One region of the Geobacter sp. SVR genome, then DNA from elsewhere that is predicted to be linked to it. Evidence: riboswitches for the same ligand, from Rfam matches in the RefSeq annotation. Region 1 holds a riboswitch; the other holds the start of a gene.

What was found. A riboswitch is a leader RNA that binds a small molecule or an ion and turns the genes downstream of it on or off. The one in region 1 is predicted to bind magnesium.
Region 2: it holds a riboswitch for magnesium, as region 1 does, so the genes downstream of both, GSVR_RS14770 (magnesium transporter) here and GSVR_RS04475 (ABC transporter permease subunit) in region 1, are expected to answer to the same signal.

Annotation. Positions count from the first base shown of each region.
Region 1 is NZ_AP024469.1:939,132-955,334, forward strand. It holds gene GSVR_RS04420 (PAS domain S-box protein) at 1-263, shown strand, start outside; gene GSVR_RS04425 (bifunctional diguanylate cyclase/phosphodiesterase) at 273-2,054, shown strand; gene GSVR_RS04430 (PaaI family thioesterase) at 2,076-2,480, shown strand; gene GSVR_RS04435 (hypothetical protein) at 2,512-2,673, opposite strand; gene GSVR_RS04440 (hypothetical protein) at 2,740-3,030, opposite strand; gene GSVR_RS04445 (alpha/beta fold hydrolase) at 3,264-4,055, opposite strand; gene GSVR_RS04450 (hypothetical protein) at 4,151-4,690, opposite strand; gene GSVR_RS04455 (CsbD family protein) at 4,869-5,048, opposite strand; gene GSVR_RS04460 (glycerate kinase) at 5,326-6,471, shown strand; gene GSVR_RS04465 (GreA/GreB family elongation factor) at 6,593-7,075, shown strand; gene GSVR_RS04470 (AAA-associated domain-containing protein) at 7,123-8,436, opposite strand; gene GSVR_RS04475 (ABC transporter permease subunit) at 8,449-10,182, opposite strand; M-box (ykoK) riboswitch at 10,554-10,721, opposite strand; gene GSVR_RS04480 (surface-adhesin E family protein) at 10,953-11,396, shown strand; gene GSVR_RS04485 (cytochrome c3 family protein) at 11,496-12,173, opposite strand; gene GSVR_RS04490 (LysR family transcriptional regulator) at 12,415-13,302, opposite strand; gene GSVR_RS04495 (CidA/LrgA family protein) at 13,400-13,822, shown strand; gene GSVR_RS04500 (LrgB family protein) at 13,809-14,510, shown strand; gene rdgC (recombination-associated protein RdgC) at 14,759-15,940, shown strand; gene obgE (GTPase ObgE) at 16,085-16,203, shown strand, end outside.
Region 2 is NZ_AP024469.1:3,117,824-3,134,026, forward strand. It holds gene GSVR_RS14715 (PAS domain-containing hybrid sensor histidine kinase/response regulator) at 1-2,180, shown strand, start outside; gene GSVR_RS14720 (ROK family protein) at 2,249-3,178, opposite strand; gene GSVR_RS14725 (TIGR03987 family protein) at 3,274-3,648, shown strand; gene GSVR_RS14730 (UvrD-helicase domain-containing protein) at 3,835-7,083, shown strand; gene GSVR_RS14735 (PilZ domain-containing protein) at 7,102-7,800, opposite strand; gene GSVR_RS14740 (OmpA family protein) at 7,857-8,864, opposite strand; gene GSVR_RS14745 (GspE/PulE family protein) at 8,935-10,872, opposite strand; gene GSVR_RS14750 (hypothetical protein) at 11,232-11,747, shown strand; gene GSVR_RS14755 (hypothetical protein) at 11,814-11,996, opposite strand; RNA gene ssrA (transfer-messenger RNA) at 12,146-12,499, opposite strand; gene smpB (SsrA-binding protein SmpB) at 12,640-13,101, opposite strand; M-box (ykoK) riboswitch at 13,305-13,473, shown strand; gene GSVR_RS14770 (magnesium transporter) at 13,541-14,803, shown strand; gene GSVR_RS14775 (Nramp family divalent metal transporter) at 14,822-16,120, shown strand.

The DNA of each region.
Region 1 (16,203 bases):
AGCCCTGCATACGCATCAGCGTCCGCCGTAACAAGGGAATGGCTGAAATCAGGGTGGCCGACAACGGGCCGGGCATGACGGAGGAGACAAAGCGGCGTGTTTTCGAGCCCTTCTTCACCACCAAGGAGGTCGGGGTCGGCACCGGTCTCGGCCTGGCGGTTTCATATGCCATCATCACCAAAAATCACGGGGGCTCGATCGAGGTCGATTCATCGCCGGGCATCGGCAGCTGTTTTACCATATACCTGCCGACCGTGAACTAGGGGCCAAGCATGCATGTAAAAAACCGGACCGTATTGACCGTCGAAGATGACCGGAACCTGCGCCGTGGTATCTCCGCTTTCCTGAAGGATATCGGCTTCACGGTGCTGGAGGCGGAAAACGGCCGTCAGGGCTTTGAAGTATTCATGCGGGAGCGGCCCGACCTTGTGCTCACCGACCTCAAGATGCCGGTGATGGACGGATTCATGCTGATCTCGGCCATCGCGCAGACCGATCCTGACATCCCCCTGGTGGCCATATCGGGAACAGGTGCCGTAAACGATGCCGTGGAGGCCATTCGCCGGGGGGCATGGGACTTCATCACCAAGCCGATTGCCGATCTGGAGGAATTGGAAGCCGTTGCCGGAAAGATGCTGGAGCGTGCCGAAGAACGCCGGGCTCGGCAGGACCACCTTCGTAGCCTTGAAGGCCTGGTCGACAAGCAGTCCCGGCAATTGTCGGATCTGGCCAGGGTGGACAGGCTGACCGGTCTGCCCGCCAAATCGTGCCTGGAAGAATGTTTCCGGCACATGGCCCTGTCAGCCCACCCCGCGCACAGTCCGGCGTTGCTGTCCATTGATCTGGACAATATCAATCCGGTGAATCACACCTACGGCGAGGATTATGGCGATCTGCTGCTCATGGAGGCGGGCAAACGCCTCAAATCCCTGATAAAGCCTTCCGACGGGATCTGCAGGCTGTCCGGGGCCAGGTTTGCCCTGCTGACGTTCCGAGACACCAGCCTCTCCCATCTGGTTACGGAGATCAAGGCGCGTTTCGCGGTCCCTTTCCTGGTATTCGGCCAGGAGTTCTTCATCGGCACAAATGTCGGCATCGCCAGATTCCCCCATGACGGCGAAACGTTCGAGGCGTTGCTCAGGAATGCCGACATAGCCTTGTCCGAGGCGAAACTGCTGGGCAGGAACAGGCACCTGTCCTATTCCCCCGATCTCAGCCGGAGGCTCGAAGGGCGCGTAAAGATGGAAACCCGGCTGCGGCGTGCCCTTGATCGCGAAGAGTTCGTCCTTCATTATCAGCCGCAGGTCGATGCCACATCGTTCCGGATCGTAGGCATGGAATCCCTGTTGCGCTGGCGTCCCACAGGGGAGAGTGAGCTTGTCTCCCCTGCGTCTTTCATACCGCTTCTGGAAGAAACCGGTATGATCGTCCCGGTGGGGGAATGGGTGCTTCATACCGCCTGCAGCCAGTATGTCGCATGGCGAGCCGCCGGCATGCCCGCTCTCAGGCTTGCGGTCAACGTCTCGGCCTGCCAGTTCGGCTCCGGAAGGTTTGCGGAGACGGTCGCGCGGATTCTCGAACGCACCGGCATGGAACCGGCGTGCCTCTGCCTGGAGCTGACGGAAAGCATCGTCATGGGGGACATGCAGCAGACGCTGGCCACCCTCGTAACTCTGGACGGCATGGGGGTAAAACTGTCGCTGGACGACTTCGGCACCGGTTTCTCGTCGCTGGCCTATCTGAGAAAAATGCCGCTGCACGAGCTGAAGATAGACCGGTCATTCATCGTCGGCCTGCCTGACAGTAACGTGGTCGCCATCACGGAGTCCATCATCGCCATGGCCCATAGTCTTAATCTGAAAATCGTGGCGGAGGGGGTCGAAACGAAGGAACAGCTGGATTTTCTGACTGAACGGCAGTGTCAGGAGATACAAGGTTTTTATTTCAGCAAACCCTTGGAAGGGGAGGAGTTTTTTGCGCTCGTGTCCGGCTGGACACGGTGCGGGGCACAGCCTGCTGCGGCAGAGGCGCCCCCTGTGCCATTACATTGCTGACTCGTGAAAGGAATCCCATACATGCAGAAGATCGAACCAGCCACCCTTGAATCGGGCAATGCCATTCCCTTGCTGAAAACGCTCGCCATCCACCTGCGGGAGATCGGTGACGGCCACGCCGTCATGGAGGTTACGGTTGACGAGCGGCATTTCAATTATTTCGGCGGAGCGCACGGCGGCCTGATCGCCACGCTGGTGGACACGGTCTCGTTTTTTCCCCGTCCTCTGCTGCCTTCGGGGACCCCCTGTACGACAACCAACCTCAATGTCACCTATGTCAGGCCTGCAGCCCGGGGGGATGTTCTGACGGCCCGCTCCGAACTGGTGCACCGGGGACGCCGGATAGCGAGTCTGACGATTACCGTGAAGAATCAGGAAGATAAGCTGGTGGCGCACGGAACCGCAACTCTTATGTTGACCCCCTGAACCGGAAGACGTACCGGTCGGGCATGCGGGCTTACCGGCCCGGGTTCGGATCCGTCGGGGGAGACTGAGAAGGTCGGTCGGCACGGCGCTGTTTCCTGCGCCGCCAGGCGGCGCGGGTGCCGAAAAAGCACCCTGCTGCTGTCAGTGTCCAGATCGTGACAATGACTGCCGTTTCGCTGGTGGTGATCATCATGCCGTCCCTGCCGCACGGCACCGAATGTCAGGTCCGGTGCCCCTGCGGTACATGTTTTCGGATGTATTACTGCAGTTTTGGCAGGCGGTAGTCTGCCCCGGCAAACTGGATGTTGGCCGGATCTTCGCAGCGGGGGGGCGAAACGGCATGGACCCCACCGCACGACGGGCAGCTTGCCACAAAGGTTTTCAGTAAGAAGGGGGTCTGGCACCCCTGGCAGGTCGTCGACAATCCGCCGCCGGGCAGCTCCCAGGTTCTGAGGCTGCCGCCATGGGCCTGCGCAACAAACTCCACCAACTCCCTGCCTTCAGCAAACGGTCCCACACCGGCAGCGTGGCCGCATCCGCAATTTCCCATCGTGTCACTCCTGTACAATAGTCTGAAGCGACACTATACACCGGGCCTGCCGCCGGAAAATTGACCCAGGTCAATTATCGCGGGAGCGGCGGACGGGGAGGGCAGTGCGGACATTTCCGCTCCACCGGGCCAGGGCACGGAAGTCGTTGTCCTGTGTGCACCACTCCGATCTTGTTGCCCCCCCGCTGCAGGCGATATGGATCCTCCGAAGGGTTGGGGGAACAGCCCCTAGTTTACAGATCGGCCAGAAACTCCATGATCGCCTGGTTGAAACCCTCCGGCTGCTCCAGGTTTACCATGTGTCCGGCGCCATGCAGAATGCACAGATCGGCATCGGGAAGCCCTTCGGCAAGCAGGCGGGAGTTTTCCAGCGGCAGGGCCTGGTCGAGATCGGCACCGATTACGAGAGCCGGGTGGGAGATGCTGTCGAGCAGGGGGAGATAGTCTTTACGATCCCGCATGGCGATCAGGCCGGCAGCGGCACCCACGGGGTCCGTCGCTCGTATCCAGCCGACCACCTCATCCACCAGCGCCCCGTTTTCCGCCAGGGTTTCCGGCGCGAACAGGAGAGGGCGAAAGGCCTCCACCACTGCCCCGATCCCCTGGTTGCGGCAGGCCTCGGCCAGGGCGGTCCGTCGGGCCTTGCCGGCATCGTCGTCGCCGCCCCCTTTGGTGACGATGAATATTCCGGCGGCCACCCGGTCGGGATGGCGTTCCAGGAGATTCAGCAGAACATAGCCCCCCATCGACATGCCTCCCACCACAGCCTTATCGATCCCCAGGTGGTCCATCAGCGCCACGATGTCGTCGGCATAGGCATTCATGCCGGCTGTGTCGGATCCCGCTCCGCTCCCCCCGAAGCCGCGCAGGTCGGGGGTTATCACCCGGCAGCCGGCTTTGGCCAGCGCTTCGGCCTGTGGCCGCCACATGGTGCGGCAGAGTGGAAAACCGTGGATCAGAACCAGAGGAAGACCGGTCCCTCTGTCGCTGTAGGCCAGTGTGATGCCGTTGAGATCTGCTTTCATTGATACCCCCTGTGGTTGTCGGATCGAATCGATGCACGGGATCCTATCACAAATGGTTGGCAGTGGTAAGTTCTCCGAGCCGGACCGCCGTGATGTCAATCCAGATGCAGCAGGGAAAAGCGTCTGAGGTGCTCCCTGTCCAGAAGGGTCAGACCGGCCCGAGGCCCGATGGTTTCCACGGCGATGATCGTATCCGGATCGTCGAAAGCGATCGTAGCAGGGGTACCGGCTTCCGAGAGCCTGTTGAGCAGAAATCCGTCCAGAAAACGCTCTTCTTCGGCACTGGACAGTCGCCCCTTGAAACCGCGCCGATGCATGCGGACATGGAAGCTGGTGCCGGCCAGGCGGGGGAGCCACTCCAGCACCGTTTCCCGCGAACGAAGTTCGAATTCCGCGGCGGACCGGAAGCTGAACAGGTGCTGCACCGGCATGAAGCGCGAGATCCAGGCGGCGATGTCCGGATTACCGGCCAGCTGTCCCTGAAGATCGGCCAGCAGTCGGAAGGGATCAGGGGCGCGCATCGCCAGGGTATTGAAGAACTCGGTCCTGACTACCTGACCAAAGGGCTCCAACAGCCGGCAGGCAGGGACAAAACCACCCTCGCGGACGGTGATGACGGCATTCCAGTCGCGCACGCTTCTCTCCTTGTGGTTCTGCTTAAAGCATAGCTCTTGGGGGGCTTTTCTCAAATGGGAAGCAGAGTGGCACGAGGAGGGACAAATCTCGACGGGAATTCCCATAAGAAAAGGCGACCTGGCGGCCGCCTTTTCTCTCTTTCCGTGTGGCGACGGCAGCGGGCCGTCCGTCGGCTGTTCAGAAGCCGAACTTTCCCTGAACCCTGCCGATTTTACGCTGTGTCCTGCCCGCAAACCGCTCCAGCTTGCCTATGGCTCCCAAGGCGGTATTCGAGCTTATGCCGGCCACGATCTCCTTGAGTGCGCCCCTGATTTCGCGGAAAAATCCTTTTGCCATGAACTTGGTGCTGGTTTTCATGGTAGCCTCCCGATTCTCAAATAAGGTGCCGTACCATCACACACTCCGTAACCTCTCTTATGTATGTCATTATATCAGAGAGATCGGCGAATGCAGTCGAATGAAATGCGTGCGCATTCTCCGGAGCGAACGCATGCTGACCTGTGCCGATTCCGTGGAGACCGGAAGATTTCACCGATTCAGGTTTTGATTTAGACAGCGATTTGCGGTAGTTTGATTGCCCCGCTACGGCGCTTATCGTTGCAACAGCTTCTGTACATCCATCGGAGGTCGGCCAATGAAAATCGTGATTGCTCCGGATTCGTTCAAGGAGAGCCTGTCAGCACTGGAGGCGGCAGAGCAGATTGCGGCAGGTTTCCGGGAGGTGTTCCCCGATGGCGAGTATGTACTGGTACCTCTGGCCGATGGGGGTGAGGGCACGGTGCAGGCCATGGTGGCCGCCACCGGCGGCAGGATCGTTCCTGTCGATGCCACTGGTCCCTTGGGAACAGCGGTGCCCGCCTTTTACGGCCTGACAGGGGACGGGCGCACCGCCGTCATCGAAATGGCTGCTGCCAGCGGACTGACCCTGGTTCCTCCTGCCCGGCGCAACCCGCTGCTGACCACGACCTACGGCACCGGTGAGCTGATCCGTTCAGCACTGGCCGAGGGGGTCTCCCGCATCATAGCCGGCATCGGCGGGAGCGCTACCAACGACGGCGGCGCGGGCATGCTCCAGGCCTTGGGCATGAAGCTGCTCGATGCCCAAGGGGACGAGATCGGGTTCGGCGGTGGCGCCTTGGCCGGTCTGGCCGGGATCGATGCTGGCGGCTTGGTAAGAGGGGTGCGCGAGGTGAGGATCGAGGTGGCCTGCGATGTGGATAATCCCCTGCTGGGGGTGCGGGGGGCCTCGGCGGTATTCGGCCCGCAGAAGGGGGCTACCCCGGATATGGTGGCGCAGCTGGATGCCAATCTGGCCCATTATGCGGCAGTTATCAGCCGTGATCTGGGAGTTGAGGTGGCCACAAGGCCGGGTGCCGGGGCTGCCGGCGGCATGGGCGCGGCCCTGCTGGCCCTGGGGGGGCGGCTGCGTCCCGGCATTGACATCGTCCTGGATGCAGTCGGTTTCGAGGCCATTGCCCGGGATGCCGATCTGATCATCACCGGCGAAGGGCGCATCGATGGCCAGACTGCGGGGGGCAAGGCGCCTCTGGGGGTGGCGCGCATCGCCAGCCGGCTGGGCAAACCGCTGATCGGCATTGCCGGCAGCTTGGGGTCCGATGCAGAAGGGATATATGCCCATGGCATCGATGCCCTTTTCAGTGCGGTGCCCCGGCCATGCAGCCTGGAGAACGCCCTGGCCGATGCCGCCTCCAACCTCCGCACGGCCGCCCGCAACATTGCCGCAACCATCAGGCTGGGATGCCGGCTGGCCAGGACTTGAATCCAGGCATTCCGAGGGGCGTCCCGATACGAAAAAGCCGCTGCCGCACGTGTGCCGGCCCGCTTCCTCATTCATGAAGCGCATATTTTCACGATTACACTGAAACGAGTTTTTGAAGCCCATGAACAAAGAGCACATCATTCAGCACATCATTGCCGAGCTTTCAGCCGATCTGGAGGTTTTCTCCTCCGCTGCCAGGGCGGCCCACGAGGCAGCCACGCATGAAGAATGCATACCGGACAACAAGTACGATACCACTGCCTTGGAGGCTTCCTATATAGCCCAGGGGCAAGCCAACCGGGCCCAGGAGATCCGGGGCGCTTTAAAGGAGTACCAGGCCCTGACGCTGCATGAGTTCGATGACGAAAAGCCGATCCGGCTGACTGCCCTGGTTACCCTGGAGGACACCGACGGAAATCTCAGGAGGTTGTTTCTCGGCCCGCAGGCGGGGGGCAAGAAGATTGCCGACAGCAACGGGGAGATCGTCGTGATTACGCCGGCATCTCCTCTGGGGCGGTCGTTGCTGGGGTTGCGCACTGGCGACGAGGTCTGCGCACCCGGGAACGCTGCAGGCATGCCCTTTACCGTCGTCTCCGTCTCCTGAGGGGGCAGATGGCCGTCAGAGGGGAGCGGCAGGTGGAGGCCGGAATCCTATGGCTCTTCGGTTGAACCGCTCGGATTCTCCAGGCTGAGGATGCCGGAACTCTCCTCATAGGCAAAAAGCTCCGCATAGCGACCCCACTCGATGGCCACCTGCAGCACCCGTTCCGCTTCATCCTCGCTCAAGAAATCCTCCAGTTCCCGCAGAAAGCGGTCCTCCCTGGCCCGGTTGCCGGGGCGCTCATCGAGCACTTTGCGTATGTGGGCCGCCAGGGTAACGTGCCTGATGAGATGTTCGGCAAATATCTCCTTGCGCCGTAGAATATCGGCATCGACGTAGCTTTTGCCCGAGGGGGTCAGTTCGGCATCTCCGCCTTCGATATGGGCAAAAGCAAGGATGTCGAGCGCTTCGAGAAGCGGGAAGAGCTGATCCACGCCGAATCCCATCTGGTCGGCCAGCTCGGGCAGATCGGCCTTGCCGCTGTAGGGTTCGGCCGCCAGCGCCTCCAGCAGGCCGGCCAACTGGTTGACATGCGCCTCCGGGAGGCGGGAGGAGAGCGGTACCGCCTCCACTTTGGCGCCACGGGGACGCTTGGTCATCAGGGCATAGACCTCATCGACGATCTGGCGGAACGCCGGTGCTTCGCGGTCGCGTGGCTGCGGCAACGGCACCGCCATTTCCGCGATTACCTGCCCCGGATTGCTCCCGAGAATCACGATCCGGTCGGCCAGCAGCACCGCCTCCTCGATGTTGTGGGAAACCAGCAGGATGCCCCTGGTGGGAATGCGGCGCTCCAGCCAGAGCTCGATCAGGTCGGTGCGGAGCGTCTCCGCCGTAAGTACGTCCAGGGCGGAAAAGGCCTCGTCCATCAGGAGCAGCGTCGGTTCGACAACCAGCGCACGGGCAAAGCCGACCCGCTGCCGCATCCCGCCGGACAGTTCCTTGGGGTAGGCGGACTCGAATCCGTCCAGGCCGATCAGGTCGATGGCGGCCAGGGCCCGGCGGCGGCGCTCCTCGCGGGGAACCCTCCTGGCCTCCAGGCCCAGCTCCACATTTTCCAGCACGGTCAGCCACGGAAAAAGGGCAAAGGTCTGAAACACCATGGCCAGCCCCTCCACCGGGCCATCCACCGGCTTGCCGCAGTACAGGACCTCGCCCCCCTCCTGCTGCGTCAAACCCGAGATGATGCGCAGCAGCGTGGATTTGCCCGAGCCGGAGCGGCCGAGCAGGGCAACGATCTCCCCTTCGGCGATGGCAAGATTGACGCCGTCGAGAACCAGATGTTCGTCCCCCTCGCTTTTCTTGTATGACTTCCTGACATCGGTAAGTTTAAGCAGCGTATTGTTCCCTTGTAACGCTTCCATGGTCAGTTCCTTTCAATCCAGGCGATATCTGGTCTGGCTGGTGGTATAGAGTCGCCGCCATACAAAACGGTTGAGCGCCACCACGTAGATGCTCATGGCCGCGATGCCGAGAACGATATGGGGGTAGTCCCCCTTTTCGGTCCATTGGGCGATGTAGGCCCCGAGGCCGGTGGCCGTGAGCCTGGTATCTCCCCAGTTGACCACTTCCGCCACGATGCTGGCGTTCCAGGTGCCTCCGGAGGCGGTCACCAGCCCGGTCAGCAGGGCAGGGAAGATGCCGGGCAGCAGCAGCCGTTTCCAGAGGCGCCATCCGGTGACGCCCAGGTTGCGGGCTGCCTCGCGCAGGTCGGTGGGAATGGCAGCCGCCCCTGCTATGACGTTGAAGAGAATGTACCACTGGGTTCCCAGGATCATGAGCGGCGCTGTCCAGATCTCCGGCGAGAGCCGATAGCGGACCATCAGGAAGACCGCCACCGGGAAGAAGAGGTTCGCCGGAAAGGCCGCCAGGAACTGGGCCAGCGGCTGTACCTTCGTCGACCAGCGCGGATTGAGGCCGATCATCACCCCCAGCGGCACCCAGATCAGGCACGCCAGCACCAGCAGAACCATGACGCGCACCAGGGTGATGAGGCCAAGCACGAAAACCGTGACGATCTCGGAGCGGTCAACGCCGGTACCGACGAACCTGACCAGGAGCCATATCCCCGCCGCAATGCCGCCCCAGAGGCCGATGTGCCATACGGCTGCCTGCAAGCCGTTCCGCAGCCGGGATGGCCGCGGGTGGCGTGCCGGCCGGCGCGGCGGTCGTGGCAACCGTTCGGCCAGGAAAGACCACGCCCGATCGGCTTCCTGCAGTACGGCCCGCAGGAACCCGGCTCTTTTGAACAGGGTAAGCACCCACGACGAGGCGGTGTCCTGGCTTTCGGCCAGTTCGAACTTGAACTTTTCCGCCCAGGCCACCAAAGGTCTGAACAGGAGCTGGTCATAGATGAGGATGACCACCAGCATGGTGATGAGTGCCCAGGCAATGGCGCTCAAATTCTTGTCCCGGATGGCCTGAGCCACATACGAGCCGATACCGGGAAGCGTCACGGCTGTCTTGCCCACGGTGATAGCCTCCGAGGCCACCACGAAGAACCAGCCGCCCGAGACCGACATCATGGTGTTCCAGATCAGCCCCGGGGTGGCAAACGGTGCTTCCAGCCTCCAGAAACGCTGCCAGGGGGAAAGTCCGAACAGGATGGATGCTTCCTGAAGTTCCCGGGGAACGATGCGGAGCGATTGATAGAAGCTGAAGGCCATGTTCCAGGCCTGGGAGGTGAAGATGGCAAAGATGGAGGCTGCCTCGACCCCCAGCAGACTGCCGGGGAACAGGGCGATGAAGCCGGTTACCGTGATCGACAGGAATCCCAATATCGGCACCGATTGCAGGATGTCGAGAACAGGAATCAGCACGGCTTCCGCGCGCCGGCTTTTAGCTGCCAGGGTGGCATAGGTGAAGGTGAACAGCAGGGAACAGACCAGGGCCGCAGCCATGCGGAGCACGCTTCGCAGGGCATACAGAGGCAGATTCTGAGGGGCGAGCGAAAGGGGGAGCTGTTCCCCGGGGGTATAGGGGACCGCCATTTGCCGGCTTCCCCAGGCCATGAGTGTGATAATGCCCATGACGAGAAAGAAAGCCACCAGGTCCCAGAGATTGATACGCAGCTTCAGGTTTCGATTGTTCGAGGTTTCCATGTATTCCATCCATTGCACGTGGTCGTGGCATATCCATGACGGTGCGGCTGCTGTCGCGGTTCATTGCGCAGAACGTCCCCCTTCGGGCGGCAGAACTGCGACCGTGAGGGCCGTGCGCAACGGTATGGTGGTGTGCAGGTATCGGAGGAATAACAGGATTCCCCCCCTTTTGCGTTTATCCGATCACATCCGCGGTTTTCGGCCAAAGCAGGGAGGAAGCGTGGGGGTGCCGGGCGATCAACTCGGGAGTGACGGGATGTTGGAGATGTAACAGCGACTATGACTGTCCAAAGGGGATAACCACCACCTTTCGTTCGTTTTTTTTCGTATTCCAAATAAAAAAAGGCCACGGGAGAACCGTGGCCGGACGATAACGCGCCTCAATTCCCCACTCGTAGGTTTTCAGCAGTGCACAACGTAGGTCATCTGACCAGCTACCTTGGGTAAGGCCTTAATCCGGCAATACCTGGTCTACCCATTGGCGTCTTTCGACGTTTCCGGGCAGTAGCCTGTGTTTGTGCAAACGCCTCATGCTAACGAGGAACTATCATGTAACTACTACCCTGCGATGGATAAAGTCAACGCTTTTCAGCAGCAAGCCGGATACTTCCTGACGCGGTCACCTTCATGCGGACTCGGTGCAACAGGATCTCCCGGAGAGAGCATTCAGTCCTCATGCGTGACGCCGCGAGCGGATGGTGACAAAAGCGTGAAAGGTCCGGCTGTTGCACAGCATGCGCAAGGTGATACAGTTCAAGTAAAGCATGCGGGAGGATACCATGAACATCCTGAAAGGTATCGCGGGTGGAGCATTGCTGCTGGTCGCGGCACAGGCCGTGCCGGTCGATGCTCCGGCGGGCAGCCGGCCGCAATGGCAGGTGCTGTTCGGCGACAAGGATTCACAAAACTCCTATGACAAGGCAAACGTGAAGAAAAACGGAAATATCATCACCGTTACCACCAGGATTGCCTATACCGCCAAGGGAAAGGCGGATGCGCTGGAGCTGTTGAAATACCCCCAGGGCTTTGACGACCTCGCCTACACCATCTACGTGCACGATACCAATTGCAGCGACATGATCAACAAACTGCGCACGGTGACCCATTACAACAGCAAGGGGGCGGAGATCAGAAACGTGGACATGTCGGGCGTGGCGGAATGGGAAAAGATCCAGCCGGACTCGCTCATGGAAATGGTGGCAAATGCGGAGTGCCCGCGGTAGGCAGATGAAGCGCTGCTGGCTGAGTGCTGACCAAAGGCATGCAGGCTGGGTAAAGGGGCCGGATAGTTGTCCGGCCCGCTCCTTTTGTGCCCGAAGTGCTTAGTCGCGTTGGTATCCCAGGGAGTCGTGGCAACTGGTGGTGCAGTTCCCCCCCTTGTCCGTGGCGGTGTAGGTGATGGTAACCGCTTCCGCGCCTTTGGCTCCCTTCGGCCGCATCAGGTAAAGCTGTTGGCTGGCATGGGCATCGTGGCAGGTGAGACAGGGGATGGCAGCGCCCTTCCTGCCGGCATGCAGGTAGTGCAGATTCTGCGTGCCGTCGCGGAATCCGGTCTTGGTGGTTTCCCGCTCTTTTACCAGCGCGCAATCGTGGCATTCGAAGCAGAGTTTTTCCGGCTTGGCCCTGAGCAGTTTCCGGTGCGGCGAATTATGGGGGGCGTGGCAGCCAAGGCATTCGTTCGCCATGATGGGAGGGTGCACGCTCTTTTGGTTTGACTGGTTATCGTGGCACTCGTAGCACAGTGTGGCACTCCTGTCCTTGACGGCATAGAGGCTGTGATCGCTCTGATGGTTGCCGGGCCTGGTCTGGTGGCAGGGGGTGCATTCTTTGCCGGCCACCGCTTCGTGCACGTACCGGCCGGTAATCTTGCTCCGATGGCATTGATGGCAGGGCTTGCCGTTGGAAGGATCGATGGTCCCCTGTGCATCAGCCATAGAGGCGGGCATCTGAAAAATGACTGCAGGCAGAGCAAGCATCAAAGCGGCAAGGGTCTTTTTCATTCGGCCTCCCCTCCGGTAAAGGCGGAAACGCCCTCACCGATCCGTGAATGGTATACACCCACAACTGCGCTGTTTCTTCATTTGCCTGTCAATTTCCGGTCATGACCATCCGCGGCTCGACGTAGCGCAAAAGTGACAGTAAAAGAATACCCGGGGGTAGGAAAAATACAAGACAGGCTGAACCCGAGCGACATTCAGCATATGTCAGGGTACTTGTTCCGTTGTCAGGTGTTCGGAACACTCATCCCCCGTAAACCTCGGGGGAGCCTGCCAGCGCCAGCCAAGCCTGTGCCGCGTGCGACAGATAACCGCCGCGCCGCCAGACCAGGGCCATGTGCCAGTAGATCGCGGGGTGCCCGACTGCGACGCGTTTCGTCAGGGGATGCGGCCGCTGTTCGGCGATCAAGCGTGGCAGCAGGGCAACGCCGAGCTTGGCGGCCACAAGCTCGATGATGAAATCGATCTGGCTCGACTGGGTCGCCACGCTGGGCGTGAAGCCGCTTGCCCGGCACGCCTCCAAAATGATGGGGTTGAGCGCAAACTCCGGTCCGTACAGGATAAACGGCATATCAGCCAACTCTTCGAAGGCGAGCGTGTCGCATTCAGCCAGTGGATGGTCGGCTGCCAGCAGGAGATCAATCGGTTCCCGTCGCACCTCCTGCCACTCGAATTCTTCACTGATCGGCAGCAGCGAAGCGGCCAGGTCCAGTTCACCGGCCAGTACCAGTTCTTCCAGGCGTTTGCTGCCATTCTCCACCAGTTTAATGTCCACATCCGGATAGCGGCTCCGATAGGCGGCAAACCAGCGGGCAAAAAGGGTGTTGCTGCCAATCAAGGGAAATCCCAGACGCAGGGTGCCCCCCGCAAGATTCCGCAATTCCTCCAATTCTATCTTCAAATCGTCGGCCTGCGCCAGGATCGTCAAGGCGCGACGGTAAACGATTTCGCCGGCCTCCGTCAGCCTGCTGCGGTGGCCGATCCGTTCGAGCAACCGGAGCCCCAGTTCATCTTCCAGCTGTTTGACCGCCTTGCTTACTGTCGATTGAGTCGCAAACACCGTCCTGGCGGCTCTCGAAAAACCCCCTTGACGAACCACCTCGACCAATGCCCGCAATGTCCGGATTTCCATTTTTATTCCATTTCTGAATTATTTCGAGTCATAAAATTCATTTTACGAATAGCATGATTCGCCCTATGATGCAATCAAGCAAGCGAAAGGAGCTTCCATGAACAGGTATCGACGTATGAGCGTTTGGCGGCGGCGCTGTCGTTCCAGCCGGTTGTTTCAGGCGCTTCTCATTCTGGGCTTCTGGCTGGGCGGCGAGATTATCGTGCGTTGGACCGGGCTGCCGCTTCCCGGAGCTATTGCAGGATTGTTCATCATGCTCGCTTTGCTGGGAAGCGGGCGGCTCAGCATTGGAACGGTGCGCCGCGGAGCGCAGTGGTTTCTGGCCGAGATGCTTCTCTTCTTCGTGCCCGCAGTGCTGGCGGTGCTGGATCATCCGGAGTTACTCGGTCTGCTGGGGCTGAAGATCCTGGCGGTAATCGTGCTGGGCACGCTGATCGTCATGATTGTCACGGCAACGGTCATGGACGTTTGTTTTCGCCTGAGCGTCGCCGGGAAGGGGCATGCCGATGTCGCAGAGTAGCGACTGGCTGTTCAGGGCGCTATGGTGGTCAGTGTTGACCATTGCGCTCTACATGTTCGGGAAAGCGTTGTACCGCCGCTGGCCCAGCTGGTGGTCGTCGCCGTTGTTGGTGGCGCCGCTGCTGTTGATCATGGCTGCGCTCGCGTCTCATGTGACTTATCGGGAGTATAGCCGGGGGACGCACTGGCTGGTCGCCCTGCTTGCCCCGGCAACGGTCTCGTTTGCCGTTCCGATCTACGAACAGCGCATGCTGATACGTCGGCACTGGCTGCCGCTACTCGTCGGAGTACTGGTGGGGAGTATCACGGCGATAGTCTCTTCATGGCTACTGGCGCGTCTGTTCGGACTGAGTGATCTCGTACGTCTGAGTCTGCTGCCGCGCTCCCTGAGCACCCCCTTTGCCATGACCGTTTCAGGCGATCTCGGCGGTGCACCGGCGCTTACCGCTGTGTTCGTGGTAATTACCGGCGTTTTGGGTGCGGCGATGGGGGAGGGGCTGCTCAACTGCCTGCCGCTGCGATCTGTTCTGGCGCAAGGGGCGCTCTTCGGCATGGGCGCCCACGGGGCTGGTACTGCCAAGGCGCACCAGATTGACGGGGAAATCGGTGCCATTGCAGGGCTCGTCATGGTGCTCGTCGGCATGCTCAATGTCCTGGCTGCTCCGCTGCTTGCCCATATCCTGCACTGATGTGCATGGTGCCCAACCTGCCTCTTGTAGCCCGGTGCTATGGGGCGGGAGACTTCTGCTATTCATCGCCGTATTTTGTGGCTGATCCCCCTTATCCCCCGGATGGCCGGAATGCTGTTCAGTTCCTGTTCGATGTATATTCCATCGGAGGCACATGATGCAGTTGAGCGTGGCGCATTGCCCGAAAATGTGCCATAATGCCCCGCTCAAAATCATACCCATACCGATGAAAGGATGTATCAGTTCAGATGGGAGTCTACGCCAATACCGTCAGCATCACTCAATTTACCGTCACCGGCGATCTGCCGAAGCAGGATCAATTCCAATGGTTTTCCGAAAAACTGGCCGGCCGTGGCTTTCAGTCCATTGAAAACTCCACCGAGGAAGTTTCCGAAGGGTGGGTCCAGGTGGACCGTCCCGATGAGGCAGCTTTTGCGGCACCCTCGGATTTCTGGCGCGACAACTACCTGGTGTTCAGCCTGCGGCGCGACCAGCGCAAGATCCCGGCCTCGGTGCTCAAATCCCATACCGGCCGTGAGGAAGGTGCCTTCCTGTCGCAGCACCCCAACCTGCGGCGCACCCCCAAGAAGAAACGCGAGGAGATCAAGGAACAGGTGCAGTTGAAACTGATGAGCCGCTGCCTGCCGGTCCCCTCCACCGTGGATGTGGTCTGGGACCAGAAAAGCGGCGTGTTGACCCTGTTCAGCCTGGGCTCCAAGGTGGTCGAGCGCTTCGAGGACATCTTCCGCAAGTGCTTCGAGGGCTTCCATCCGGTGGCCATCCATCCTTTTGCCCGGGCCCGGATGCTCTTGGAAGGACAGCTTTTGGACAAGCTGGAGGGTGCCAATCAGGCCAACTCCGATTCGGTCATCGCCCTGATCCGCGACAACCAGTGGCTGGGCTGGGACTTCATGCTGTGGCTCCTGCAACGCGGGGTCAACGGCGAGGGTGAATTCACAGTCAGCCGCCCCGGCCATTTCACGGCCGGCGAGCGTTTTTCGGCCTGGATCGACGATAAGATTCAGCTGCAGGGTGGGGGAGAAGAGGGGGGCATCCAGAAGGTGTCGGTTTCCGGCTCCCAGGACAGTTACCTGGAAGCCATCTCGGCGCTCAAGGGGGGCAAGCAGATCACCAGCGCCACCATCTGCATGGAAAAGGACGAGAACCTCTGGAAACTGACCCTGAAAGGGGAAACCTTCGGCTTTGCCGGGTTCAAGTGCCCTCAGGTGCGCATCGAGCGCGACGCCACGGTGGAGGAGATGAGCGAGCGCGAGGCAGCCTTCTATGAGCGCATGTATCTGCTGGAGCAAGGGGTGCAGATGTTCGACAGCCTGTTCGCCACGTTTCTGCAGGAACGTCTGAGTGACGCCTGGAACGGGCGCATGAAGGCGATCCAGGAGTGGCTGGACGGGAAACAGCAACCCGAATAGAACGCGGAAAAAGCCGGGTCGTTGAGGATGCACGCGGATTGAACAAATTCAGCATCTGTTAGCCTACCCGGAACCGTGCACATCCGCCGCATCCGCAAAAATCCGCGTTCCATTAACGATTTGATTTAGAAGAAGAGGTTCAACGTGAAGTTTATCGATGAAGTAACCCTGTATGCATCCTCCGGCCATGGCGGCGCCGGGTGCGTGGCCTTCCGGCACGAGAAGTTCGTCGAGTTCGGCGGGCCCAGCGGCGGTGACGGCGG
Region 2 (16,203 bases), 2.2 Mb from region 1:
ACCTGCACATACGGCAGGAACTGGAGAAGAGACTTGTCAGCCAGATCGTGCTGCGGGCTTCCCAACTCCAGGGGGCAGCCAGGCGGTTGCAAAACAGGACCCAGGAGCGGCTGGAAAGTACCTACCAGCGTTCCATTACCCTTACCTCCCTGTTCGTTGTGCTGGCGGTGTTCATCAGCCTTCTGAACTATCGGCTCGTCAACAGTTCGCTGAGAAAGCGCCGGCAGGCAGAGGAGGCACTGAAAAAGGAGGCATCTCTCAACAAGGCTTTCCTGGAAACGGTCAGAGCCGTTGTCCTCATCCAGGACAAGGATGCCCGCATACTGTATTTCAACCTATTCAGTGAAGAGCTGTCGGGATACTCCTCTGCGGAAATCCTGGGAAGAACGGTGTGGGACCAGCTGCTGCCCCCCGAAGATATGGAACCGGTGCGGCAGGCATGGCAGATGTTGATGGCCAAACAGGAGATCAAATACTTCGAAAACTTCTGGAAAACCAAGAGCGGGGAGCTTCGCCGCCTGGCCTGGACCAGCTCGGTCATACTCGACAGTATCGGAGAGCCTGAATACATAATCGGAGTGGCCTTCGATATTACGGAACGGACCCGGATGGAGGAAGCGTTACGGGAGAGTGAGAAACGGTACCGCACGCTTTTCGATCAGGCCAGGGACGGTATTGTCATAGTCGATCCGGTGGACGGCCGAATCGTCGACCTGAACAAGTCCTTCGCCGGCATGCACGGACACACCATGGCGGAAATGAGGCATCTGAACCTCCGTGACCTGGATACCCCGGAAACGGCGGAACTGATCCGGGAGAGGATGAAGAGAATTCTGGCGGGAGAATCGTTCCACTTTGAGGTAGAGCATTATCATAAAGAGGGCTATGTCATTCCTCTGGATGTTGTGGCCAACAGGATTGAACTTAACGGAAAGGAGCTTGTTCTCTCCTTCCATCGCGACCTGTCCGAGCTCAAACAGTTTATCAGGGAGCTTGCCGTTGCACGGGACGCAGCCGATGCCGCCAACAAGGCCAAGAGCGATTTTCTGGCCAACATGAGCCATGAAATCCGCACCCCCATGAGCGGCATAATGGGCATGGCGGAACTTCTCGAAGAGACCGAGCTCGACGATATTCAGAAGGAATACCTGGAGGCCATCCAGATCTCGGCCAACAGTCTTCTGACGGTCATAAGCGATGTTCTCGACATTTCCAAGATCGAAGCGGGCAGAATCGATCTGGAGTCGGTCCACTTCAGTCTGCGCAATGTCATTGACGATACGCTTAAAGTCCAGTCATCGCTGGCCAGGTCCAAGGGGCTCGATCTGGTCGCCGAAATCGCCCCGGGCCTGCCCGATAATGTGACGGGAGACCAGCACAGACTGAAACAGATCCTGCTCAATCTCGTCAGCAATGCCATCAAATTTACCGAAAAAGGATCCGTAACTGTATCGGCCGGCCTGATCGAACATCATGGCGACAGCGCCCTTTTCCGGCTGAGCGTGGCTGATACCGGCATTGGCATCAAACCGGAAGCCATTGAGAAAATATTTGCCCCGTTTATCCAGGCCGACAGCTCCATGACCAGAAAGCATGGCGGCACCGGCCTGGGACTTTCCATCTCCACCAAGCTGGCAGAGATCATGGGGGGCAGAATCCGGGTGGAAAGCCGTGAAGGTACCGGCAGCACATTCCATATCGAGCTGCCCTTCACCGTCAATTCCGCGGATATGGGGGAGAGTGGCACCGCCGTTCAACCGCCTGCGTGGAAAGGGCCACCGCTTCATATCCTGCTGGCTGAAGATCATGAACTGAACCGAAGATTTACCATGGAAATGCTGCAGAAGATGGGGCATGTCCTGGCACTTGCCGGAGACGGCAACGAAGCGGTTGAAAAATGGGAAAAAGGGAAGATGGATGTCATCCTGATGGACGTGCAGATGCCGGTCCTGGATGGCATCGAGGCCACGCGGATCATCCGTGAAGGTGAGAAGGCATCGGGAAGCCGCACGCCGATCATCGCACTGACCGCGCATGCATTGACAGAAGATCGCGAGAACCTCCTGCGGTGCGGTTTCGACGGGTATGTGTCAAAGCCGATCGTGTTTGAGGTGCTGATCAATGAAATCAGGAATTGTCTGCCGGCCGATTTTCCAAAGAGTTATCCAACACCTTCCTGAATCCGCAACAACGTAAGGCCGTAGGTCCCGGTAACTGTCCGGGCCAACCACCAGTACGGCAGCAGTCATCAGGTGTTCTGCAACTTCCCAATCCAGGCCGCGCCGAACACTCCGGCCGAGTCCCCCAGCAGATTCTTCAGGACAGGCGTCTCCAGCTTGTCGTGAAAGGCATGGCGTCTCATCCGCTCGACTCCCGCGGTATAGAGTTCCTCGATGTTGGACAGTCCGCCACCAAGCACGATAGCGTCCGGATCAAGGATCGTTACCAGCCCCCCCAGGCAGCGGCCAAAGTTGTCCAGGAAACGCTCGAAAGCTTCCCGGCAGCGCGGTTCGCCCTCCCTCGCCCGGTCAACGATCTCGTCCATGGTCAACCTGTACCCATGCTCCCGGAAAAAGGCCGCCTCGACCCCTGACCCGCTGATCAGCGTCTCCACGCAGCCCCGCTTACCGCAGTAGCATTCCGCTCCCCCCGGATCGACGGAGAGGTGGCCCCACTCCCCTGCGATGCGATGCGGCCCTTCGCGCACCATGCCGTCGATGCAGATGCCACCCCCGCACCCGGTCCCCATGATGACGCCGAAGACCAGGCCGTAGCCCTTGCCGGCTCCCGAACGGCACTCCGCCAGGGTAAAGCAGTCGGCGTCGTTGCGGACCCGCACCGGATGCCCCAGCAGCCGCTCGATATCTCCCTGCAGGGGACGGCCGATCAGGCAGGTGGAGTTGGCATTACGCACCAATCCCGTAAGAGCGTCGACGGAGCCGGGAATGCCCATGCCCACGGTGCAGGGGACACCCGGAGGAAGATTCCGGGCTGCTTCGACAACCATCTCCGCCGCCACTGCCAGGACCGCTTCGTACCCGTCGGCCCGCGGGGTGGGCCTGCGCTGGCGCCACAGGACCCCGCCATCCGGCGCAAGCAGAATGGATTCGGTCTTGGTACCCCCCAGATCGATGCCGACGGCAGCGGCATCTGGTGTGGATGTCCCGTTTGTGTTCATATCACCTCCGGCTGTCGGGGAGCGGTCCGCACACAAAGCGGTGGTGTCCCGGCGCCCGATTGTGTAACATGCCGCGAAAAAAGAAAAGGGCATGTATGCTGCTGTATGCCGTAATCTGGATGAATCTGGCGCTGATTTTCTACACCTGGGCGGTTTTCAGCGCCCGGAAGAAAGGATTGCACCGGAGGCACCTGTTCCTGTTCGGGTCCGGCCTGGCCTGCGACTACCTGGGAACCCACCTGATGCTGCTCTATGGCCTCTCGACAGGGGTGATACCCGAGTGGCACATCGCCATCGGGATGGCCTCCCTGTCCGGCATGGCCTTCCACTTCCTGCTCGCCCTGGCGGCAACGCTTGTCCGCCGGGCAGAGGGAGTGAACCGCCTCTTTCACCGGGTGAGCCTGAGTATTTACACGGCCTGGCTGGTCGCCTTCATCACCGGCTCGATTGCGGGAATCAGCGGCAAATAACGGTTACCGGCAGCCGCGATATGCCGGAACCATCCCACCCAAGATCGGCATTTTACCCTGTCAAACCGTTCACAGTCAGATCTGCTGCCTTCTGCAGGGGCATACCGCTGTTCCTGTATCGTCATCCGTGACCGTCACAAACGAAGCTGAGCATACGACTTCTCAGTACCAGAAGGATACACTGCCATGGACTATATTGCCGATCTCCATATCCACTCCCCCTATTCCCGGGCCACCAGTCCGGAGGGAACCCTGACCGGCCTGGCGGGTTGGGCGCGGGTCAAGGGCATCCAGGTGATCGGCACCGGCGACTTCACCCACCCCGCCTGGTTCCGGCGTTTGAAGGAGGAATTGGAGCCGGCTGAACCGGGACTGTTCCGGCTGAAGAACGAACAGACCATCGTCTCTCCGCTGGCCGGAGTGACCCCGGCGTCCGCACCGGTGCGCTTCATGCTTTCGGCCGAGATCAGCAGCATCTACAAGCGTCATGGCACGGTACGCAAGGTTCACAACCTGCTCTATGTGCCCGATTTCGCCTCTGCCGAACGACTGAACGCCACGCTGGCCGGCATTGGCAACATAGAATCCGATGGCCGTCCGATCCTGGGGCTGGACAGCCGGGATCTGCTGGAGATTTTGCTGGAGCAGGCTCCGGAGGGTTTCCTGGTGCCGGCCCATATCTGGACCCCCTGGTTCTCACTGTTCGGTTCCCGGTCGGGTTTCGACAGCATCGAGGAATGTTTCGGCGACCTGACTTCCCACGTTTTTGCACTGGAAACGGGCCTTTCCTCCGATCCGGGCATGAACCGGCTGATTTCCGGCCTGGACCGTTTCGCCCTGATCTCCAATTCCGACTGCCATTCTCCATCCAAGCTGGGGCGCGAAGCCAACCTTTTCTCCACTGGTCTGGATTTCTTCTCCCTGCGCGAGGCCATCCGCGGCAACCGGCGCGAGACCTTCCGCGGCACTGTGGAGTTTTTTCCCGAAGAGGGGAAGTATCACGCCGACGGCCACCGCACCTGCAACGTCTGCCTCGATCCCCAGGAAACCCGCAAACTGGGGCTGATCTGTCCGGTCTGCGGTAAACCGTTGACCGTAGGAGTCTATCACCGGGTCATGGAGCTGGCCGATCGGGAGCAGCCCCTCTTCCGTGAGGATTCGCCCCGGACTTTCAGCCTGATCCCGCTGCCCGAAGTGCTGGGAGAGATCGCAGGGGCCGGACCGGCCTCCAAAAAGGTACTGGAGCAGTACAGCCGTACCATCGCCCGTTTCGGTTCCGAATTCGGCCTGCTGCTGCACACCTCGACGGAGGAGATCCGCCAGGCTTCACCGGTTCTGGGGGAGGCGGTGGAACGCATGCGCAGCGGCCGGGTTATCCGCAAGCCCGGCTTCGATGGGGAATACGGCGTAATCCGGGTCTTTGAGGAAGGGGAGCTGGAGCGTCTGGCCGGCCAGGCGAGCCTGTTCGGCGACGGCTCCGCCCCCCGGCGCAGCCGGAAGAAACAGGCCGGAGCGCTGGCGCTGCCGGCCATGGCGGACCGTAGTGACCAGACCTACACAGGCCCGGGAAAAACCGGCGGCCCGAACCAGGAGCAGGCGGCCGCTATCGCTTCCGACAGCCGTCACATTCTGGTGACCGCCGGACCGGGGACCGGTAAGACCTACACCCTGACGGCACGGGTGACGGCCCTTCTGGAAGCGGGGCATGCCCCGGAACGGATGGCGGCCATCACCTTCACGGTCAAGGCGGCGGACGAGGTACGCGAACGGTTGCTGAAGGCGGCCGAAGAGGCGTGCGAGCGGGTATTCGTTGGGACGTTCCACCAGTTCTGTCTCCACTGGCTGCGTCATGGTGTGCCGGACCTGGCGGCGATCGGCCCGGAGGATCGCGAGCGGCTGCTCAAGCGGCTCTTTCCCGGCCTGGGCGCCACGGAGCGCAATACCCTGAGCGAAGAGATATCCGGGTATTTTCTGTCTCCCACAGGGGCGGGCGATCATCTTCAGACGTATCTGGACGAACTGCAGCGGTTGAATGCCCTTGACCTGGATGCAGTGGTGCCGGAGTTCATCCGACGGCTCGAAGCGGATGCCGGTCTCCTGCGGCTGGTCCGGGCCTCCGTGGAACACCTCTTTGTGGACGAGTTCCAGGATCTGAATCAATGCCAGTTCGATCTGATACGGCTTTTGGCCGAAACCGGCCGGATCTTTGCCATCGGCGATCCCGACCAGGCCATCTACGGCTTCCGGGGGAGCAATCCGGAGTTTTTCTTCCGTTTCGCCGCTCTGCCGGAAGTGGAACAGATCTTCCTGACCCGCAACTATCGCTGCCCCACCACGATCATTGCGGCAGCCACGGCGCTGATCTCCCGCAACACCCGGCGCAACGCTCCGTCCCTGGTGGCCGGATCGAACCGTCAGGGAAACATCGAGCTGCACAGTGCGGCATCGCCGGCTGCCGAGGCGGAATTCATCGTGCGTCGCATCGAGGAGCTGATGGGGGGCATCGAGCATTTTTCCCTGCATTCCGGCCGGGGGGGCAATGGCGGGACGGGACGCGGCCTGAGTTTCGGGGAGATAGCCGTGCTCTTCCGGCTCGGCCGACAGGCCGACGAGATTGCGGCCGCCCTGGAGCGGCGCGGTATACCGTATCAGCAGGTGGGAACGGTACCTTACTATCTGGCCCCGGACCTGCGGGCAGTCTATTATTTTATTCAGGCTGCCGCCGGTTCGGAGGTTATGGCCGATTGGCTCCAACTGTCCGGAGCCCTGCCGGGAATCGGCAGTGCCAGTATCGATCGGCTGGAGGCGGCGCTGCCACTGAGCGGGGATTTCCGAACCTGTCGTACGCTTGTGGAACTACCGGCGGGGGCGGAACGGGCACTAGGGGAGCTGGAGCAGGTACTGGAGCATTTCCGGAAAGCCGCTGTCCAGGGCGGGCTGGCTGCGGCACTGCATGCGGCTTTGCCCTTTCTTTCCGTGAATGGGGAATCGACCGGAACCATGCGGCTTCTGGACCTGGCCAACAGCTTCGGCAGCAGCCTGACCGTCTTTGCCGGACATCTGCGCCGCTATGCAGAGGCCTCGGTCTATGACGAACGCGCCGAGTCGGTGGCTCTGATGACCCTGCACAGTGCCAAGGGGCTGGAATTTCCCGTGGTCTTTCTGGCCGGTGTCGAAGAGGGGCTGCTGCCCTGTTCGCTCTGGAACGAGGTAAATATTGAAGAGGAGCGGCGCCTGTTCTACGTCGGTCTCACCCGTGCCAAGGAGCGGCTGCTGCTGACAGCCTCGGGCAATCGCCCCTGGACAGGGCCGTCACCCCGTCCGCTCTCACGCTTTATCGGCGAGATGCCGGCGCAGCTTCTGACGACTGCCGTTGCCGCGCCTCCCAGAAAAACGAAAGAACCGAAGGGTGCAGAACAGATCATGCTGTTTTAAATGGGGTTGTGCGGACGCCTAGCCGCACCAGAGTTCCCTGATGATTTCCGCCTGTCGCAGGGCAATCAGCCGGCCGATCTGCCATTCGCTGCTGCGGTCGTGCTCAAAGGCGAAAATACAGCGAAACAACTTGTCGTGCGGCACGATTCTGACCAGCTTGACCATGATCTCCGCCTTAATGGCCTCTTTACCTGTTTTGAGGCGTGTTTCAAAGGTAAGGCGAAAATAACTGAACGCACCCAGCAATGCCCGGTCCAGGATCTCCACGGCACATCCATTCAACGAGCAATCGAGCATTCGGCCCCGGCATTCCGTCGTTCCTGCCCAGATCGAAACCGCCAGCGGTACGTGCATCCTGACCCTGATCGACAAGCGCAGGTCGGAAAGCACTTCGGCATAGGAGAAATCGGAAAGAGCCACTTCCCTGGTGTCGGGATCGCAACTGGCCATGGCATGGACGTCGTGTTTGAGCCCCGGAATCTGGATTATCGTATCCTTGCTGAACTCGATCACCCGTGACTGGGCCTTGTTGGTGCGGCAGAACAGGGTCGTGCCCGATGCGTGGAGAATCTGCGCTTCTCCACGCACGGGCACTTCCTTGTAATGATTGAAGAACTTCACTGACGGCGCCGGCGGGGAAAGGAGCGGCTCGAACAGCTCCGCCTGGAGTGCGGCTTCATCGATCCGTCCCAACAGTCTGACATGCTCGTTATTCACTCGTAGTCCTTACCGGAAAAATAATTGCATCGGACGGCGCCGGGCGCAGCGCCCCACTAATTGCAGGCGAAGTTCGATTCGATACGGCGGTTCCGTTCTTTACCCGCCTTGGTCTTATTGTCGGCAACGGGCTTGGTGGGGCCGAAGCCGACCGCCTTGATCCGCTGGGGAGCTATCCCGAATTCTTTGATCAGATAATTGCGGACGCTTTCGGCACGGCGCTGGGAGAGCTTCATGTTGGCCGCCGTGCTGCCGACGCTGTCGGTATGCCCTTCAATGGTGCCGCTGGCCTGCGGGAATTCGTTCAGAAAGTCGGCCAGTTTTTTCAGTTCGTCGCGGTACTGCGGCTTGATATCCGCTTTGTTGGTATCGAAATGGATGTTGATGACCGCAGGGCTGCACAGCTTGGTCTTCTCCGGAGGCGGAACGGCTTTCACTACCGGAGCGGGTGCGGTTACAGCGATGCCGGCGGTTTTCGTGACGCGGCCCCCCTTGCCGCTACAAACCAGGGTGTAGGTACCCGTGTCGGAAGGGCTGACCGTGCGGGAGCCCTGCAGGGGGACCGGACCTATTTCCGGCTGAATGTCACAGTTTGTGGCATTTTCCGAAGTCCATGCAAGGGTGGCGGCCTGTCCTTTGGTTATCGCATCCGGAGTAGCGCTCAGGCTGGCAGTCGGAGCCGGAATGGGAGCTGGCGCAGGTGCGGGCGCCGGTACCGGTGCCGGGACAGCCTTGGCCGGGGGACAGAGAACATTGACCTGTGCCGTTGCCTGCTTCGCCAGCGCGGCCCCCTCCTCGGTATGACAGGCCCTGAAGACGTCATAGGCGTTGTTCTTGGCATCCTCGGCCTGCTTGAATTCCGCGGGGCAGAGTTTATCCTTGCCCGCGGCGCGGGCAGCTTCCACCGCGCGGTCGGCTTCCTGCATCTCTGAGCGGATAAAATATCCGGGGATATTACCGCGCCCGGTATTGACCTCATAATGTCCACAGCCGGACAGCATGCCCAGCGAGGCCAAGGCCAGCACTACACAACAGCTTCGCAACATTTTCTTTACCTTTTCCATGTTCTTTCCTCCTCAGGATTTCATGTACATCAAGCATGCACGTGATCGCAACGACCGAGCCGGCCACTTCCTATTTAACACAAACTCGGCGTACTTCGTTAATATCGGTAAATCCTTGCAAGACCTTGAGGATGCCGTCCTGCCTGAGGGTAGTCATCCCATCGGACACGGCTTGGGCCTGAATGACGTCCGTCCGGCTCCGTTTTTTGATCAGCTTTTTCAGCTCAGGCGTGCATCTGAGCACTTCATGGATGCCCATACGCGAGCGATAGCCGCTATGGTTGCACTGTTCGCAGCCAACTGCCCTGCCCATGACGACCGTGTCGCGGTCCGCCTGCGGCAGGGAAAAGCCGGTGCCATATTCTTCGATCAGTTCGTCAAACTCTTCCGCGGTGGGCCGGTAGTTTTCCTTGCAGTCCGGGCAGAGACGCCGCACCAGACGCTGGGCCAGGATGCAGAGCAGCGAATCCGAAAAACTGAATGGATCCAGCCCCATTTCCAGGAGCCTGGTGATTGTTTCCGGTGCTGAGTTGGTATGCAGGGTCGAAAAGACCAGATGACCGGTGAGTGACGCTTCAAGTGCAATGCTCGCTGTCTCTTCATCGCGCATCTCCCCCACCATGATGATATCCGGGTCAAGCCGCAAAAAGGAACGCAGCGCAGCAGCAAAGCCGAAGCCGATGCGGGGGTTGACCTGGACCTGCCGAAGCCCGAACTGCGTGATTTCCACCGGGTCCTCGGCGGTCCAGATCTTACGGTGGGGCTGATTGATGGTGGCCAGACCGGAGTGGAGGGTGGTGGTTTTCCCTGAACCGGTCGGTCCTACCACCAGAACCAGTCCATGCGGAGACAGAAGGTTTTCCTCGAATATCCGCCGGTTGCGGTTGCTAAGCCCCAGATCCTTGAAGGCTAGCGGCTCGCTGTTGGACAGAATGCGTATGACGGCATCTTCCAGGCCGTTGACCGTTGGCATGGTGGCCACGCGCAGCTCAATGCCCAAAGGTCCGAACTTTCTGAATTCTATCTTGCCGTCCTGAGGCTTGCGGCGTTCCGAAATATCGAGATCTGCCATGATCTTGATGCGTGAAATAATGGCGAACTTGTATCTGTAAGGGATCTTTTGATAGATCGAGCAATGACCATCGATCCGGATGCGGACAATGACGTCGTTTTTACCGGCTGACGGCTCGATATGGATGTCGGAAGCCTTTTTCAGGTAGGCATCGTAGATGATCTTGTTGACGAGCTTGACAATGACGTTGTCTTTCTCGGTAACCTGCTTGCTCTCTTCCTCCACATCCGGTTCGTCGCTCAGCGTGCTTTCACTGAGCAGTTCCGCGATGCTGTCGGGAAGATTCAGATTCAACTCCTCGCCAACTGCGGCACCCTTTCCATCATCGGCTATGTTGTACATGAGCTTGTGGGCCAGACGCATACTGGTTTCGGAAACAATGACGGCATTGATCCTGAAGCCCATGACATCTTCCAGCTCTCGAATACTGTTCTGGTGTAACGGCTTTGCCATGGCCAGGGTCAGCGTCGATCCCACTTTTGAGATGGGGGCAAGACGGTGCGTTCTGGCAAAGGCTGCACTGATGTATTGTATCGCATCCGCCTGCAGATCCCGGCTACCGCTGATATGCATATACGACAGGTCGTACTGTATCGCCACTGACTGGGCCACCTGTTCTTCGTCGAGATATCCCAGTTTCAGCAGCGCGGATTCCAGGCTGATCCTCTGCTGCTTGACGACTTCCTTGGCAATGGCAAGTTTTCTGTGGCTGAGCAGACCGTTATTGACAAGAATAGCGCCCAGGTCGGGACGTTTGTTGTTATGATCGAGCAGAAAACGGAGGTCGGCTTCCTTGACATACCCCAGCCGGCACAGCAGCTGGCCGATTGTCTGGCCGGGCATGCTGGGTTGCAGTTCCAGCGTTTCCCGGAGCTGTCGAGCAGTTACCATCTCTTTTTCAAGTAGCAGCTCTCCGATCCTTTTTGTCGCATTCATGCTGCATTGCCCTCACGTCATATGCTCACGCCGTTTCGACCGGCCTGTGCTTCCCGTTGCGGAATCCGCCTGGAGCACGGCAGCAAGCATAGCATAGCAAAGGGGGGAATCAACCAACCGAACCTGACGAAATGTGACGAAATGTGACATTTTGCTTCGGGACATCGTATGGGCACAGGAGGTCAAATATGGGGGAACTCATCTTACGGAAAATAAAACTGACAAAATTCCTCGCCAAGCGACGAAGACTTTTCTATTATTGCCCCTGCTGATTCGCTAAAAAAGTTTCACTGGGATTTTAATTGTGAGTATCGAAAAAGCGGCGCCACAAGGCGCACATGTTCCGTAAGGAGATCTGCATGACTACGTTATTCAAGTACTTGGCGCTAGTGCTTCAGGCCGCTGTTTTCAGCGCACTGCTATCAAACGAAGCATCGGCAATGGAGCAGTTGAACATGAAGAACATCACGGACGCCGACAAGGTTTACTTCGGAAAAAGACTTACCAAGGAGCAGCTTGAAAAGCTGCAGTATATTCTTGCAAACGGTTTCACCACGAGCAAGTCACCCTGCGAAAAGGTTGCGGCTATCAACAAAAATCTTCTCTTTCTGAAGACGGTGACCTCTGTTTTTCGCGAGGCTTCTGCCAGCGGAGAAATCAGCACGTATGCTCGAAGTTATTCTTCCTCATTGACCCACGAATTTACTGCAACAGCCAAAGTATTTGGCGACATTCTCCCGCGTTACGAACAAGCCTGTCGTGCCAGCCGGCACATCGTGGAAAACACCGAACAAAGGGTGATTGGGAAAGAGTCGTCATCTTCGACGGCACTCCAGGAAACGGCAAGAAACCTCGATCACGAAAAAAGCCCCTGATCTCTCAGAGGCTTCGGATTTGCTCCGCAGCAATTGGCGGCTGCAGACTGTACATGACAGGCTTCGTTATAAGTGTTTGCCTTTTGGAATGATGTGTTTCAGCTTTTTGGAGCCATCATACAAGGTCTGCTTGATGATGCCCCGTTTCTCTTTAAGATCCTTCCTCTCACCGTCTTCTTCCAGTGCGATTTCAGCTTCTCCGGCCAATTCCTCGATTTTTGCCTCTTCTTTTTCTGTCAGAGTAGCCATACGCTTACCTCCTCACCATAATTTTCTCACAGTGCGGCGATAAAAACAAACACTGCACCCTCTGCTTTGTTCTGCACATCCAGATAAAACAAAAGCCCCTGATCGCTCAGGGGCTGACCTGCATCCGAAACCACAATGGTTTCTTTAATTGGTGGAGGTGGTGGGAGTCGAACCCACGTCCGAAGAACCTACAGTCTGAATTACTACACCGTTAGTCAATTGCTCGATTTAACCGGCCTGCTGCACAATTGACAAAGCAGCAGACCAGCGGTCCCGTTAAATTTCAGGGTGCGCTACGGGCGTTGCGCATCCCAATCCGGTAGTGAATGACGTCCCCGTTGTACCACCGGCATCTTCATTGGGGACGCCTGTTAAGCAGCTAGTGCAACAGGTGTGTAATAATTGTCGGCAATTAAGCCGTTGCAGGTTTATTAAGGTCGGCCACCTGCCCCGACCCGGTGCAACCCAGATTTTCACTTCCCCGTCGAAACCTTTACACCCCCTAAAATCGGTGATTGGGGACCGGGAATCAGGGACCGGTAAAGTCTTTCCTTCCAGTCTCCTGCCACGTCCCTCTTCTCTTGTGACTGACACTAACGTTTCTAACTAACTGGTTTTCCGGTCCCTGGTCCCTGGTCCCTGATCACCGGTCCCTGTTTCTGGACTTGAGCGCCTGCGAAATCTCGCGCTGGGTATCCTTCTTCTTCATGTCTTCCCGCTTGTCATGGTGCTTCTTGCCTTTGCCCAGTCCGATCTCGACTTTGACCAGACCGTTCTTGAAATACAGCCGCAACGGAATGGCGGAGAAGCCCTGCTCCCTGATGCGCCCGTACAGCCTGTCGATCTCCTTGCGGTGCAGCAGCAGCTTGCGCTTGCGATCAGGATCGTGGTTCTGGCGGTTGCCGAATTCGTAATGGGAGATGTTCAGATTGTGGAGAAAGGCTTCGCCGTCGCGCACCATCATGAAGGCATCGCTCAGATTGGCCTTGCCTGCCCTCAGCGACTTGACCTCCGTGCCTTGCAGCACCATGCCCGCTTCCAGCCGGTCTTCGATGAAGTAATCGTGAAAGGCTTTCTTATTTGCACAAATCAGTTTTTCGCTCATTACTCAAAAATGATAGCAGAGATCGTTGAAAAAGGGAATGCCTATGGCAAAATAGCAGTGCCGCCGCCGGCAGAAGTGACCGCCGGACAGGATGTCCGGATGCGACAAGTACACAGAATGTCACCCGGTTTTAACGCAAATTTAACTTTACCCGCCAATCCAATCGATGTATAAACAAGGGTCCCAAACACGTTTTACCACATATAATTCCTCGTTAGCATGAGGCGTTTGCACAAACACAGGCTACTGCCCAGAAACGTCGAAAGACGCCAATGCGGTCCAACAGGTTTTGTCGGCTTAAGGCTTAACCCAATGTAGCTGGTTCACTATCCTACGTTGTGCACTGCCGAAAATCTACCAGGGGGGAAGCGGTGTCCTTGCGTATTTTTTAAGGCCCTTTCTCTCTGAAAGGGCCTTTTGCTTTTTAAGGGTTTCCCGAATGACGACTGAATTCACTGAAATATACCTGAGCGCGGTCATCGGTCGCTCCGTAATCAATAGTAAAGGCGACGAGATCGGCCTTCTGCGCGATCTGATCATGGTGCCGGGCGACGTGTTCCCCGAGGTTTCCCACATAGTGATCAAAGCGCGCAAGGGCATTTTCAGCCTGCCCTGGAACGAAGTGACGCTGTTCACCCATGTGGTGATCTCCGCCAGCAGCGTGAGACCTCCGGGCCTGTCACCGTTCCAGTCCTACCAAGGGGAGATCCTCGTCAAGCGCGACCTGCTCGACAAGCAGATCGTGGATGTGGACGGCGCCAAAGTGGTGCGGGTCAACGACATCAAGCTGGGCAACCTCAATCAGAAGCTGTGCATCTTTTCGGTCGACATCGGCTTTCGCGGCCTGCTCAGACGCCTGGGATACGAGCGTTTCGGCGAGCGCTTCGCCCAGGCCATCCGGCGCGACATCCCCCACAATGAAATCAGCTGGGAATATGTCCAGCCTCTGGAGGCCAACTCGTCCCGTCTGGCACTCAACATCGCCCGGGACCAGATGAACGAACTGCACCCAGCCGACTTGGCCGACATCATCGAAAACATCCCGATCCAGAACATCAAGATGATGCTCGAATCAATGGATGCCGAAACTGCCGGCGAGACGCTGTACGAGTTGGAGCCGGACATGCGCAATGTCGTCATCAGCCAGCTCGATGACGAACAGGTCAGCGACATCCTGGAAGAGATGGAGCCGGACGATGCCGCCGACGTGCTCTCCGACCTTCCGGAGCAGAAGGCCCAGGAACTGCTGCACCTGATGGATCAGGAGGATGCCGAGGATATCCAGGAGTTGCTGGAGCACGAAGAGGACTCGGCTGGCGGCCTGATGACCCCCGAATATTTCCGGCTTGCATCGAACATTTCGGTGGGGCGCGCGCTGGAGCTGCTCAAGGAAGGGGCCGAGGAAGCGGAAACCGTTTATTACGGTTACGTGGTCGACGCAGAGGAGCGCCTGGAAGGGGTCGTATCCCTGAAGACCTTGCTGCTGAGTTCGCCCGATGCACATATCACCGACGTGATGGAGGAAAACGTGAAGTACGTCCACGTTGACTCCGAACCTGAAGACATGCTCGAAATGCTTACCAAGTACGACCTGATCGCGCTGCCGGTCCTGGACGAGGAGGACCGTATGGCGGGCATCGTCACGGTCGACGACGTGCTGGCCCACTACCTGCCGCTGATTCTCAAAAACAGGCGCAGATAACCATCAAAGGCTTTTCCCATGTTCACCGGTATTTCCCTGTTCAAATTATTCAGGCCCTTCAAGAGCGTAAACGCCAAGAACATCATGCTGTTCCTGGCGATTCTCGGACCGGGCATCATCACCGCCAACGTAGACAACGATGCCGGCGGCATAACCACCTATTCCCTGGCTGCGGCCAACTACGGCTATGCCATCCTCTGGCCGATGATCCCCACCACCATTGCGCTGGTGGTGATCCAGGAGATGTGCGCCCGGATGGGAGCCGTGACCGGCAAGGGACTCTCGGACCTGATTCGGGAATCCTTCGGCGTCAAGGTCACCTTTTACGTCATGATCGCGCTGCTGTTGACCAACATGGGCAACTCGATCTCCGAGTTCGCCGGTATAGCCGCCAGCCTGGAGATCTTCGGCATCAGCAAGTACCTGTCGGTGCCGCTGGCCGCCATCTGCGTCTGGCTGCTGATCGTCAAGGGCTCCTACAAGACCGTGGAAAAGGTCTTCCTGGTGGCCTGCATGGTCTACGTGGCCTACCCCATCGCCGCCTTTATCGCCGGACCGAACTGGGACGTGGTGCTCAAGTCCACGGTTGTGCCTTCCTTCAAATCAGACAGTGCCTATCTGATGACGCTGATCGGTATCATCGGGACCACCATCGCCCCCTGGATGCAGTTCTACCAGCAGTCGGCCGTGGTTGAGAAAGGCATCACCGCCGAACAGTACGGTTTTACGCGGCTGGATGTGATCATCGGCTGCATCCTGGCAATCGTGGTGGCCTTCTTCATGATGGTAGCCTGCGCCTCCACCATCCATCTCCATGGCCTCAAGATCGAGACCGCCGCGGATGCCGCCATGGCCCTGAAGCCGCTGGTCGGCCAGCATGCCTCGGCCCTGTTCGCCTTTGGACTGTTCAACGCCTCGCTCTTCGGTGCCTGCATCCTGCCGCTTTCCACCGCCTTTTACATTTGCGAGGGCATGGGCTGGGAATCGGGAGTGGACAATGATTTCGAACAAGCCCCCCAGTTTTTCTGGCTCTTCACCGTGATCATCGCCATCAGCGCCGGGCTGATCCTGATACCCAACGCCCCGCTGCTGCAGATCATGTTCCTGTCCCAGGTGGTCAACGGCGCCGTGCTCCCCTTTGTGCTGATCTTCATGCTGCTGCTGATCAACGACAAAAACCTGATGGGCCGCTATGTCAACGGCCCGATCTTTAACATCATCGCCTGGCTGACGGTGGTGATCATGATCATTTTGACGCTCGTCATGACCACTGACATGGCCATTCCCGGTCTGGTCAAGCGCCTGCTCGCCTTCTGATCCGACAACCCCGCAACAAAAAAGGCCCCTCGGGAACTTCGGGGGGCCTTTTTTGTTGCGATATGCGAAGACAGTACGGTCTG